3 regions of the Paenibacillus sp. FSL P2-0322 genome follow, and region 2 is predicted to be linked to each of the others. Evidence: riboswitches for the same ligand, from Rfam matches in the RefSeq annotation. Region 2 holds a riboswitch; each other region holds the start of a gene.
The links. Region 2 has a riboswitch for cobalamin ahead of MKY24_RS07105 (cobalamin-binding protein). Riboswitches for the same ligand answer to the same signal wherever they lie in the genome.
Positions count from the first base shown of each region.

Region 1: another riboswitch for cobalamin. It lies ahead of metE (5-methyltetrahydropteroyltriglutamate--homocysteine S-methyltransferase); the one in region 2 lies ahead of MKY24_RS07105 (cobalamin-binding protein).
Region 3: another riboswitch for cobalamin. It lies ahead of MKY24_RS26140 (ABC transporter substrate-binding protein); the one in region 2 lies ahead of MKY24_RS07105 (cobalamin-binding protein).

Region 1 covers NZ_CP150243.1:5,686,616-5,690,172, forward strand. The annotation lists gene MKY24_RS25175 (anaerobic ribonucleoside triphosphate reductase) at 1-1,239, shown strand, start outside; gene nrdG (anaerobic ribonucleoside-triphosphate reductase activating protein) at 1,236-1,733, shown strand; cobalamin riboswitch at 1,910-2,106, shown strand; gene metE (5-methyltetrahydropteroyltriglutamate--homocysteine S-methyltransferase) at 2,266-3,557, shown strand, end outside.
Region 2 covers NZ_CP150243.1:1,620,750-1,624,306, reverse strand. The annotation lists gene MKY24_RS07110 (iron ABC transporter permease) at 1-1,007, opposite strand, end outside; gene MKY24_RS07105 (cobalamin-binding protein) at 1,004-2,011, opposite strand; cobalamin riboswitch at 2,220-2,414, opposite strand; gene MKY24_RS07100 (histidine phosphatase family protein) at 2,536-3,288, opposite strand; gene cbiB (adenosylcobinamide-phosphate synthase CbiB) at 3,332-3,557, opposite strand, start outside.
Region 3 covers NZ_CP150243.1:5,906,715-5,910,271, reverse strand. The annotation lists gene MKY24_RS26145 (nucleobase:cation symporter-2 family protein) at 1-438, shown strand, start outside; cobalamin riboswitch at 1,127-1,331, shown strand; gene MKY24_RS26140 (ABC transporter substrate-binding protein) at 1,548-3,128, shown strand; gene nikB (nickel ABC transporter permease) at 3,144-3,557, shown strand, end outside.

The DNA of each region.
Region 1 (3,557 bases), 2.0 Mb from region 2:
CGGCTTGTTACTCAATCGCTGCTGGAGGCCACTATTCGCGGCTTGGGCAGCGGGGAAACTCCTATTTTTCCGCAGCATATTTTCCAATGCAAAGAGGGAATCAACCAGGCAGAAGGCGACATCAATTATGATTTGTTCTTACGGGCAGTAGAATGCTCTAGCAGACGGATGTATCCCAATTTTGTGAATGTGGATGCCACCTTCAACTTGCCTTTTTACCGTGCTGATGACCCGGATACCATTATAGCGACAATGGGTTGCCGTACCCGCACCATTTCTGACCGTTTCGGTAGAAACCGGCAGAGTGGCAAGGGAAATCTCTCCTTCAATACCATTAATCTGGTGCGGCTTGGCATTGAGTATGGTATTTGCACAGGCAAACGCCTGACACCTGACCGTGATCGCTTTGATGCGAGACTGGAAGAAGTTATGCGCATTGCGGTGGATGGCCTAATCCATCGCTATCAAATCCAGACCAGCCAACCGGCCAAAGCCTCGGACTTTATGATGCGCGAAGGGGTATGGGAAGGTGGAGAACAACTGGCGCCAGATGATAAGGTGGGAAGCGTACTAAAGCACGGTACGCTTTCGATCGGGTTCATCGGGCTGGCTGAGTGCATGAAGGCACTATACGGGAAACACCACGGGGAGGATGATTTCGTATACCGCGAGGCACAGCGAATCATCACTTCCATGCGCGTGTATTGCGATCGAATGAGTGAATATCACAATTTAAATATTACATTGTTCGCTACGCCTGCCGAAGGTCTGTCGGGCAAGTTCACATTGCTGGATCAACGTGATTTCGGGATTATCCCTGAGGTAAATGATCGAGAATATTACACGAATTCTTTTCATATTCCCGTGTATTATACGCTCCCGGCTGCTCGTAAAATCAGCTTGGAAGCTCCGTTCCATAACCTCTGCAACGCTGGTGCGATTTCATACATCGAGCTGGATGGTAACGCGCGGAATAACCCGGATGCGTTTCTTAAAATTGTTCAGTACGCGCTGCATCAGAACATCGGCTATTTCTCTATCAACCACCCGGTGGATCGTTGTACGGAATGTGGTTATGAAGGGATTATCGGGACAAGCTGCCCCCAATGCGGCACAGATGAGGAGCATACACACTTTCAGCGCTTACGTCGGGTAACCGGATATCTGACAGGAGATTATACCGTTCGCTTTAATGCTGCAAAACAGGCAGAAGTTCGAGACCGGGTGAAACATAAGTGAATTTGTGTGGCTACATTCCGGAATCTCTGAACGAAGGATACGGCCTGCGCACTGTCGTGTTTATTAGCGGTTGCCGTCATGCCTGTCCCGGATGCTTTAATCCAGCGTCGTGGAGCTTCCGTGCAGGTGAGCCATTTACACCCCAACGACAACAGGAAGTCATTCGTGACATCATGGATAATCCGTTGTTGGACGGACTGACTCTCTGCGGGGGAGATCCGTTTTTCTCAGCAGCAGAATGCTCGCAATTTGTGCGTGACTTCCGCGAGGCCTGTCCCGACCGAACCGTGTGGGCTTATACTGGCTTTGTCTATGAAGATTTACTCACAGATCAGGAGCGACAGGAGCTAGCGCTTTTGTGCGATGTGATTGTGGATGGTCGTTTTGTAGAACAGCAAAAGGACCTGACCCTTCCCTTCCGGGGCAGTCGCAACCAGCGTCTGGTAGATGTAAAAGCCAGTATTCAGGCAGGCTATACCGTTTCATTGGCTTAACGCGAAGTTTACCCGGCAAGATGCTATATATCTAAGACAAGTCCCCATCATGGGTAAGGCTTGTCTTTTTTTCATATAGCTAACTGTTTCCATTGGAGTTTCTATTGCGCATCCTGTAAGTTTCACTTATGATGGTGAACAAGTATACGAGTGCATAATTATTCGTCATACCTTAACCGCATAGCTTGGAGATAGGTGTCTGTTCTATTCAGATCAGGCTTAAAAGGGAAGCCGGTGCAAATCCGGCACGGTCCCGCCACTGTAAACGGGGAACTTTCAGCTGTTCATATATCCACTGGTCCACAGACCGGGAAGGAATGCTGAGAGTCATGATCCGTAAGTCAGGAGACCTGCCTATTTTAACAACATCGCAAGTACCTACGGAAGATAGGGAGGTGTTAAGAGCAGTCGCCGTATTTTTGATTTTTTAATCACGGAGGCATTCTTTCCCCTACTTATTTTTAACTCTGGGGGAAGAATGCCTTTTTTGGTACGTAAAAATAAAACAGCTACCCACTAGGAGGAAAAGTACATGTCCATTATTGAATGGCCTGAATTGTCCGGCTTGATTAGCAGTAATCTGGGATATCCGCGTATCGGCGAAAACCGGGAATGGAAGAAAGCACTGGAACGCTTCTGGAACGGCAGCATTAACGAAAGCGAACTGCAGACGGAGATGAAAAGATTACGGTTGGAGCATCTGAGCAAGCAGCGTGACAAGGGGATTGATCGCATTCCTGTCGGAGACTTCTCCTATTACGATCACATGCTGGATACATCTGTAATGTTCGGTCTGGTACCCGAACGGTTCAACCATCGTCCCGCAGGTCCGGTTCCTCTGTCCGTGTATTTTGGGATCGCTCGTGGACAGAAGGGAGCAACCGCCAGTGAAATGACCAAATGGATGAATACCAATTATCACTACATCGTTCCTGAATTGGCAAACGCAGTCCCGGTGTTCACTGAAAATAAACCCTTACAGGCTTATCGTGAAGCAAAACAAGAACTAGGCATTGATGGGAAACCGGTCCTCATCGGCCCCTATTCATTCGTTACCTTATCCAAAGGCTATGATCGTAAGGATTTGGCCACCATCGTACGAAGCTTCCTGCCACTGTACACCCGTATCCTGTCTGAACTAGCGGCAGAAGGCGTTCAGTGGGTCCAAATCGATGAACCTGTCCTAACCACCTCATTCCCGGCAGAGGATTTGGACATTATTCAGGAAGTCTATGAAGCTTTGACTCAAGCTGCGCCCTCCTTGAATATAATGCTGCAAACCTACTTTGGCAGCCTGGACCATTATGAGCGTCTGTCTGCACTTCCGGTACAGGGATTGGGTCTTGATTTTGTGTATGATGATGGCGAAAATCTTCAGCATATATTGCAGCATGGCTTCCCTAAAGGAAAAACGCTGGGCGCTGGGGTTATTGACGGGCGCAATATATGGCGAAGCGACCTGAACGCTGTGGCTGCCCTGCTGGGTCAGTTAGCAGAACAAACCACTGCCGCACAGCTTATCGTACAGCCATCATGCAGTCTGCTGCATGTGCCAGTCAGTCTGGAGGCAGAGCACAAGCTGGACAAGGAGCTGGTGCAAGCGCTGGCCTTTGCCGATGAAAAGCTGGAGGAAATCGCCGTCCTGACGGCTGCACTTGGCAAACACGATCCTTCCGCACTCGCCAAGCTTGAGCAAAGTGCGGATGCGGTAGCCCGTTTCAACAGTTCAGCGGCACGCGTACAGACAGCTGCCGATCTGGCCGACCTGTTGGCAAAAGAGCCTCTGTCACGCAGCGTTCCTTTCGCCGAGCGTCGTGAGATTCA
Region 2 (3,557 bases):
AGGAGATATGCGAAGAACGGTGCCCCAACAAAGGCCGTCATCACGCCCAGAGGAATTTCCGTGGGGGCTAACAACGTGCGAGCCGCCGTATCTGCCCAAGCCATAAAAATAGCTCCACCGAGCGCAGATAATGGAACAATCATCCGGTAATCAGGCCCTGTCACCAGACGAATGATATGCGGTACAACGAGTCCCACAAAGCCAATCACTCCACATACCGAGACAGCGGCTGCTGTCAGCAGCGTGGAAATGATCAGAACAGATAGCTTCGTCGCATCTACATGAACTCCCATGTGAGCCGCCTGACGTTCACCCAAAGCCAAAATATTCAGCACACGTGCCCGGTTCCATAGAAATACCAGTCCTATGACCACATAAGGTAAAAGGATTCCTGTATATGACCAACCGCGCAGACTAAGACTTCCCATCGTCCAGTACAATATTTCATTGACCGTCTCCTTCGACATGGCTGTCAGAAAGGAAACAACCGCCCCCAGAAAGGATTGCATCACCACACCCGACAAAATGAGACTTTGTGTCGGGATTTTTCTACCTTCCCGTGCCAACGTCAGCACCATCCACAGCGTCAGCATTCCGGTCGTAAATGCCACTAACGGCAGCGTCCATATGCCAACAAATGAAAATTGAAGGCCCCAATAAATCAGTACTGCCGCTCCTACCGAAGCCCCCGAGGATACCCCCAGTGTATACGGATCAGCCAAAGGATTACGCAGCACACCCTGAAATCCGGCTCCCGCCAGCGCCAGCGCTGCTCCTACCAACATTCCCAGTAACACTCGTGGCAATCTGACCTTCAAAATAATTTGCTCTGAGGATGTATTCCAATCCGGTGTAAACGTATCGCCTAACCATGGAAGGTGGTTAACCAGAATGCCCGTGATCTGGCTGACCGGAAGCTTGGCCGAGCCGATGCCAAGACAGAGCAGCAGCGTCAGTAACAGCAGGACAAGACCTGTTCCTCCAAAGCCGATCAGTTTACGGTTCATTTGAAAATTTCAGGATACACGCCCTTGGCCACTTCCTTGAGACCTTCCGTTACACGTGGACCCGGACGACTGATCAAATTATCATCCACGGCAAACACCCGGTTGTGGCGAACAGCCGATATTTGATCCCATCCACTGCGAGCTTTAATGATTTCGCCGAGCGTTTGACCAGTTTTGTCGTCCTTGACACTTTTGCTGTACAAAATCACGTCAGGGTTCGCAGCAATAATATTTTCCTCACTAATTTGGTACCACCCCTTCTGCGTGGCACCTACATTTTCGCCGCCCGCTAACGTGATCAGCTCGTCCATAAACTCGCCTTTACCAACTGTCCAGCCTGGTGAAAACTCGACGTATACCCGCAGCTTCTGACCTTTACCGATATTTTTAATTCCTTCTTTCACTTCAGCTACATCTGCTCTCATCTTGTCAGTCACCGCTCTCGCTTCTTTCTGATGATCGGTGATTTTCCCATACAATTCGATGTTAGCCATGACATCTTCAACTGTCTTCGGTTCCGTTTTAAAAATCATAATTCCCATGTCGCGCAGCTTGGTCGTAGCCTGTTCACTAAGTGATATCCCTGCAAAAACGACTTCCGGGTTAGCAGCAATGATCGCCTCTTCGTTCGGTTTCATAATACCGCCCACTTTAGGCTTTTTCGTAGCTGCTTCTGGGTAATCAGAGTAGTCGGAGACACCGACAATTTCCTTATCCAGCCCGATGGCGAACAGCGCCTCGGTTTCTGCCGGGGAGACGGAAACGATTTTATCCGGCGCTTTTTTGAATGTAAATTCCTGTCCTGTTGCATCCTTAACTGTGAGTGGGTAAACTGTTTTGCCCGGAGGCTCTTGTGCGGTTACGGTCTGTCCCGGCTGCTGTGAAGAATTCTGGTTCTCTTTATTTTCAGCATTTTTCCCATTAGCGCCACATGCACTCAGCACAACTGCCAAAATCAGAACCAATAGACCTGTTGTCCAAACCTTTATTTTTTTTCCTGCCATGATTTGCACCCCTTCATAAAAAAAATCGTTAAGAGCGTTACTTGAACATCATCAGATATCTTCTAAATCCAGCCTTCTTTTCCTATCAAAAAACCCCCGCATCCTCATATCAGGACACAGGGGTCACGTTAGCGCAGATCGTGCGCAGGCGGCAGCTTCTTTCCGCATGGACAGTCACTGCGAACACGTCATCCTTTCCTCGAAGGACTATGGTGACAGGCGGACGGGCAGGTATCCTGACTTATGGTAAAATGCATGTCCTGAAATTCTTTCATATGCTTAGTAGCACATAAAGCAGGACTAACGGGCATGTTTCCATTTACAGTGGCGGGACCGCGCCGGACTCACACCGACTTCCCTTTTAACAGCGCAGGCAAGGGAAACCATAGTTTCATCACGCTGCGCCGACCTCGTCTGCTGGATATTTGATAAGTGGTAGTCAAGCCGTTCTTTTACTTGATGATTATAGGTTAAAAAGAGGCGGCTTACAACCCAAACAGCCTCTTTATCCGCAGGTGTCTAACCTAATGAGGAAGCATTTCTGCTATGTAATTGTGCCGTCCTGCCAGCCTCAATTGAATCCTAAATGCTTCTCCCGGCCTCGGATTCAGACTCCAAAAATCATGACCCGGTATCAGCATGCAAGCCAACTGACGAATTACGCCACCATGCGTAACGACCAAAACAGAGAGCGGCGCAGCAGTCAAACCCATGGGTTGAACTTCCATAGCAACACGCCATTCATACAGAGAGTCAAGAAATTTCCGTAGACGATTCACAAAATCTGTCCAAGACTCTCCTCCAGGAGGGGTTATCCGTTGTGGCTCATCAATCCAAGCGCGATACAAAGACACATCCTTGAGCATGTCATACGTTTTTCCATCCCACTCGCCAAAATGAAGCTCTCGCAGACGTGGTTCCATCATAGGAGACATAGTAGATAGGGAATCTCCAGACGTCAATTCTGATTCTGGCACAATGATCTGCAAGGTCTGGCGACATCGCATTAAATCGCTGCAATAGATTCGAGCAAAGGACTGCCCTTGCAATTTTTCTTGCAAAGGCTTTAATTCCTGCTCTGCTCCCGGTAGCAAACCTAAGTCGGAGTGTCCCAGATATCGACGTTCCTTGTTCCATAAGGTTGTGCCGTGACGAACTAACACGAGTTCCATGTCCCAATGCAGATCTTCTTTAGCATCATACGGCACCTTATCCTCCTGTGAGTTCGGACTTTGTGCGTATTCTACTCTCCTTTTTGCTGCTATATCTTGTTTCAAGAAATGTCACTTCCTGCTCGATCATTATTCAGTGTGTCACTCCTCACCGCACCCATCCCAAGGCAAAACAACCTGCGGCTCCTAACAAACACAATCCTACAAACATACTGGACACGGCGAACATCAGCTGGATCGTATGCCGTATATCTTTCGACTCTAGCGGTCGTATCCAATCGCCCATGTATGCACGAAAGGAGCGCACGCCATGATACACATTATAGCCTCCAAGACGAATCCCCAGTGCACCAGCAACAGCCGATTCCGGGAAG
Region 3 (3,557 bases), 1.8 Mb from region 2:
TCGCAAAATGTGGGTCTGATCTCACTCACACGCGTCAAATCGCGGAACGTTATTTTTGCTGCGGGCGGTATCATGGTTGTTCTCGGTTTGCTGCCTAAGCTGGCTGCTTTAACGACAGTGATTCCTAACGCTGTGCTGGGCGGGGCGATGATCGTCATGTTCGGCTCGGTCGCTGCATCAGGCATGTCTATTCTGTCAGAAGTGGATCTACGGAAAGAAAGCAATCTGCTGATCGCAGCATGCAGTATTGCCGTGGGTCTAGGCTCTGCCGTTCTGCCACAAATGTTCGACCAGCTGCCGAGCTTTGCCAAAATGCTGTTGCAAAATGGTATCGTTTCGGGTTCGATTACAGCGCTTGTCTTGAACATCGTTTTGACAAGAAAACAGGGCGAATCGGTCAAAAGCGTGACGGTTCAGGAGGTTCCACAGAAGGTTTGATGATTAGGGATAAATAAACCCTTGCCGTCTGGGGACATATAGATATTGACCCTGTCCGACTGTGCAGTGGCGCTAAAGTTAACTCTTAAGTTGATTTATTTACTAGAGGAATTTGCTAGAGTAGTGGGCGAGGCCGTGGTATAATTTACCTTATGGATTTTGAATAGTGGTGGATGTTTTCGGACCACGGTGCAGCTTCCCGAAAGGGGGTGAAGCCGATGGTCAACCTTGTGTCGTGCTACGATGTGTTGCGTTGGATGGTTACGTTACTAAGCCTGGTGTTTAGTATTCGTAAACTTTATCGCTGGCTACGTCGAAAATTTCGGAACAAGCGAAAACCCACCGCGTAATTAGGTTGGCCCCTAACGGTGGGTTTCGTTTGCATTAACATTTAGTTATGCAGCGCGCCGTGGTGGTGATCCACAGCCTTTCAAGTCCTAGAGTCTTTGCCGTTGGCGCGGCGAAGACTCTTTTTAGTATACGGACACGATGATTATCTCTATACCTAATTTTAGCACGTTCATTTCGTGCACGCAATGAATAGACATCACCTTCAATCTCGCTGTATCGTTCAAATTTAAAATATTGTGCAGCATTTATTGACAAGCCTGTGACAACAAAATAAGATCGTAATGGAAAGAAATAAAGGAAGAAAACAGGTGTGAGCCGGACGACTCTATGTACGGGGTTTTGTTGAGACCATGTGGATAGTTGTTGAGCGTGTTCACTTAAAAGGGAAGTTCGGTTGATTCCGACACGGGCCCGCCACTGTATACAGGCATCAGCAGGATACTGCTGGAGCTTTCAGAACAGCCACTGGAACTGTGAAGAACCGGGAAGGCCTGAAAGATGCGCCTGGAGTCAGGAGACCTGCCTGTTTTGACATCACTGTCAGACCCACGGGATGCTGGGGAGGTGGTTAGGCGTGCTGCATACGGAATGTCTGAAACCGATCTGATCCCTTCTATGTTTTTGGAGTTGGCTTCGAGGTGAGTTATGACATTTTATAATGAAAGCATTTCTGACTGCTGATCAAGTGGTCCGGAATGCTTTTTTCGCGTTTTGCGTTAGGTTTATATGATTTTACAAGATAGAGGGGGATTCATTGAATGATTAGCAATCGTAGCAGGCGTTCATGGTTGATATGTACAGGGGTGATGCTGTTGCTAGCAGTTATGGCTCTTTCGGGATGTGCCAGCAATAAGACGTCGGATAGCTCCGGCAAGGGTGAAAACGCGTCAGCACAACAAACAGCGACAGATAAAAAGCTGGTAATGGCGTATACATGGAAACCGTCAGGCGTTGACCCGCACGGAGATAATAGCTGGGATGTGATGCGATCCGGTGCAGGTGAGACACTGGTACGTTTGAATGAAAAGCTGGAGCCTGTGGCTTGGCTGGCAAAGGAGTGGAAGCAGGATAGTCCTACAGTTTGGACGTTCAGCTTGCAGGATAAAGTCACTTTTCATGATGGAAAGAGTATGGATGCAGCAGGTGTAAAAGCGTCTTTGCTGCGCTCTATCGAGAAAAGCCATCTGGCAAAGGATTTACTGAATGTGAAGTCCATTGATGTAAGCGGCCCGCTGGCCTTGAAAATCACGACAAACCAGCCGAACGCGGCGCTGGTGTCCAATCTAGCTGATCCATCGACGATTGTACTGGATGTGGCATCGATGAAAGATGAGCAGAGTTACCCAGCGATGACAGGCGCCTTTAAAATCAAAGCATTCAACAAGGACCAATCCTTGGTCGTAGAGCGTTATGACGGATATTGGGGCGAGAAGGCACGACTGGCTGAAGCGACGATGAAGTTCATTACGGATGGGAATTCGCGCCTGATGGCGCTGCAATCCGGCGAGGTGGACGTGGCGACGGATATTCCGGTTGATAACGCAGAGGTACTGAAAAAGAACGACAAGCTACAAGTGCTGTCGGCTCCCTCCTTACGCACCCATATGATCGTGTACAATATGGAATCGCCAGTATTCAAGGATGCGGCGAACCGTAAGGTGGTGGACAGCCTGATTCCACGCACATCGATTGTGAGCGCCGTCATGAGGGGCTTCGGTACGGAAGCAAGCAGTCCGTTCCCGAGCATTCTTCCCTTCGGTAAAGTTGAGCGTAAAGCGCTGAACGGAACGGCAGAGCAGCTGTTGACGAAGGATGGCTGGCAGAAAGACGCCCAAGGGACATGGACTAAGCAAGGCAAGCCGTTCGAGGTTACACTGCTGACTTTCCCTCAGCGTCCAGAGCTCTCCGTTATGGCTGAGGTCATCCAAAGCCAATTGCTGAAAGAGGGAATCCAAGTCAAGATTCGCAAGGTGGAAAATATCGACGAGGCGTTGACCAAAAACGATTGGGATTTTGCTATGTACAGCATGCTTACTGCTCATACAGGAGAGCCGCAATATTTTATGGACATGTTTTATTCTTCGAAAAGCGAAGCCAATGTAAGCCGGTATAGTTCCAAACCGCTAGAGAGTATTCTTAACAGCTTGAAGCTGGCGAAGGATACAGCGCAGCGTAATGCTGTGACACTACAAGCGCTGGATATCATCAATGCGGATTTGCCACAGTCGTTCATTGTGCATCCTGATAATGTGTTTGGTGTGAAAAAAGGGGTGGAGGGTTTTACACCCCATCCGATCGAGTATTACTACATTACAGCGCAATCTGATATTACGGAATAACGAGCTGCGTATCCTATGATTCGTTTTATACTGGAACGTGTGGCGCAGCTGCTCATCATTGTATTCGTTGTATCCACGCTGACTTTTGTACTGATGCGGCTCGCTCCTGGTGACCCTGCTACTATTTTGCTCACCGCGCATAATGTCCCTGCCTCTGAGGAGGCGTTGACGACGCTACGGCAGGAACTGGGCTTAAACGAGCCGCTTCATATTCAATATGTGAACTGGCTGCGAGATGTGTTCACGGGGCATTGGGGCACCTCGTATGTATCCAAGGAATCCGTGCTAGCCGAACTATGGAACAGACTGCCTGCTACTGTGGAGCTAGCTGCTGCGGGCTTTGCCGTCATGACGGTGCTTACGCTGGGGCTGGGACTGGCTGCCTCGCTAAAAATCAGCGGCCCACTGGATCGTCTGGGCAGGCTGTTT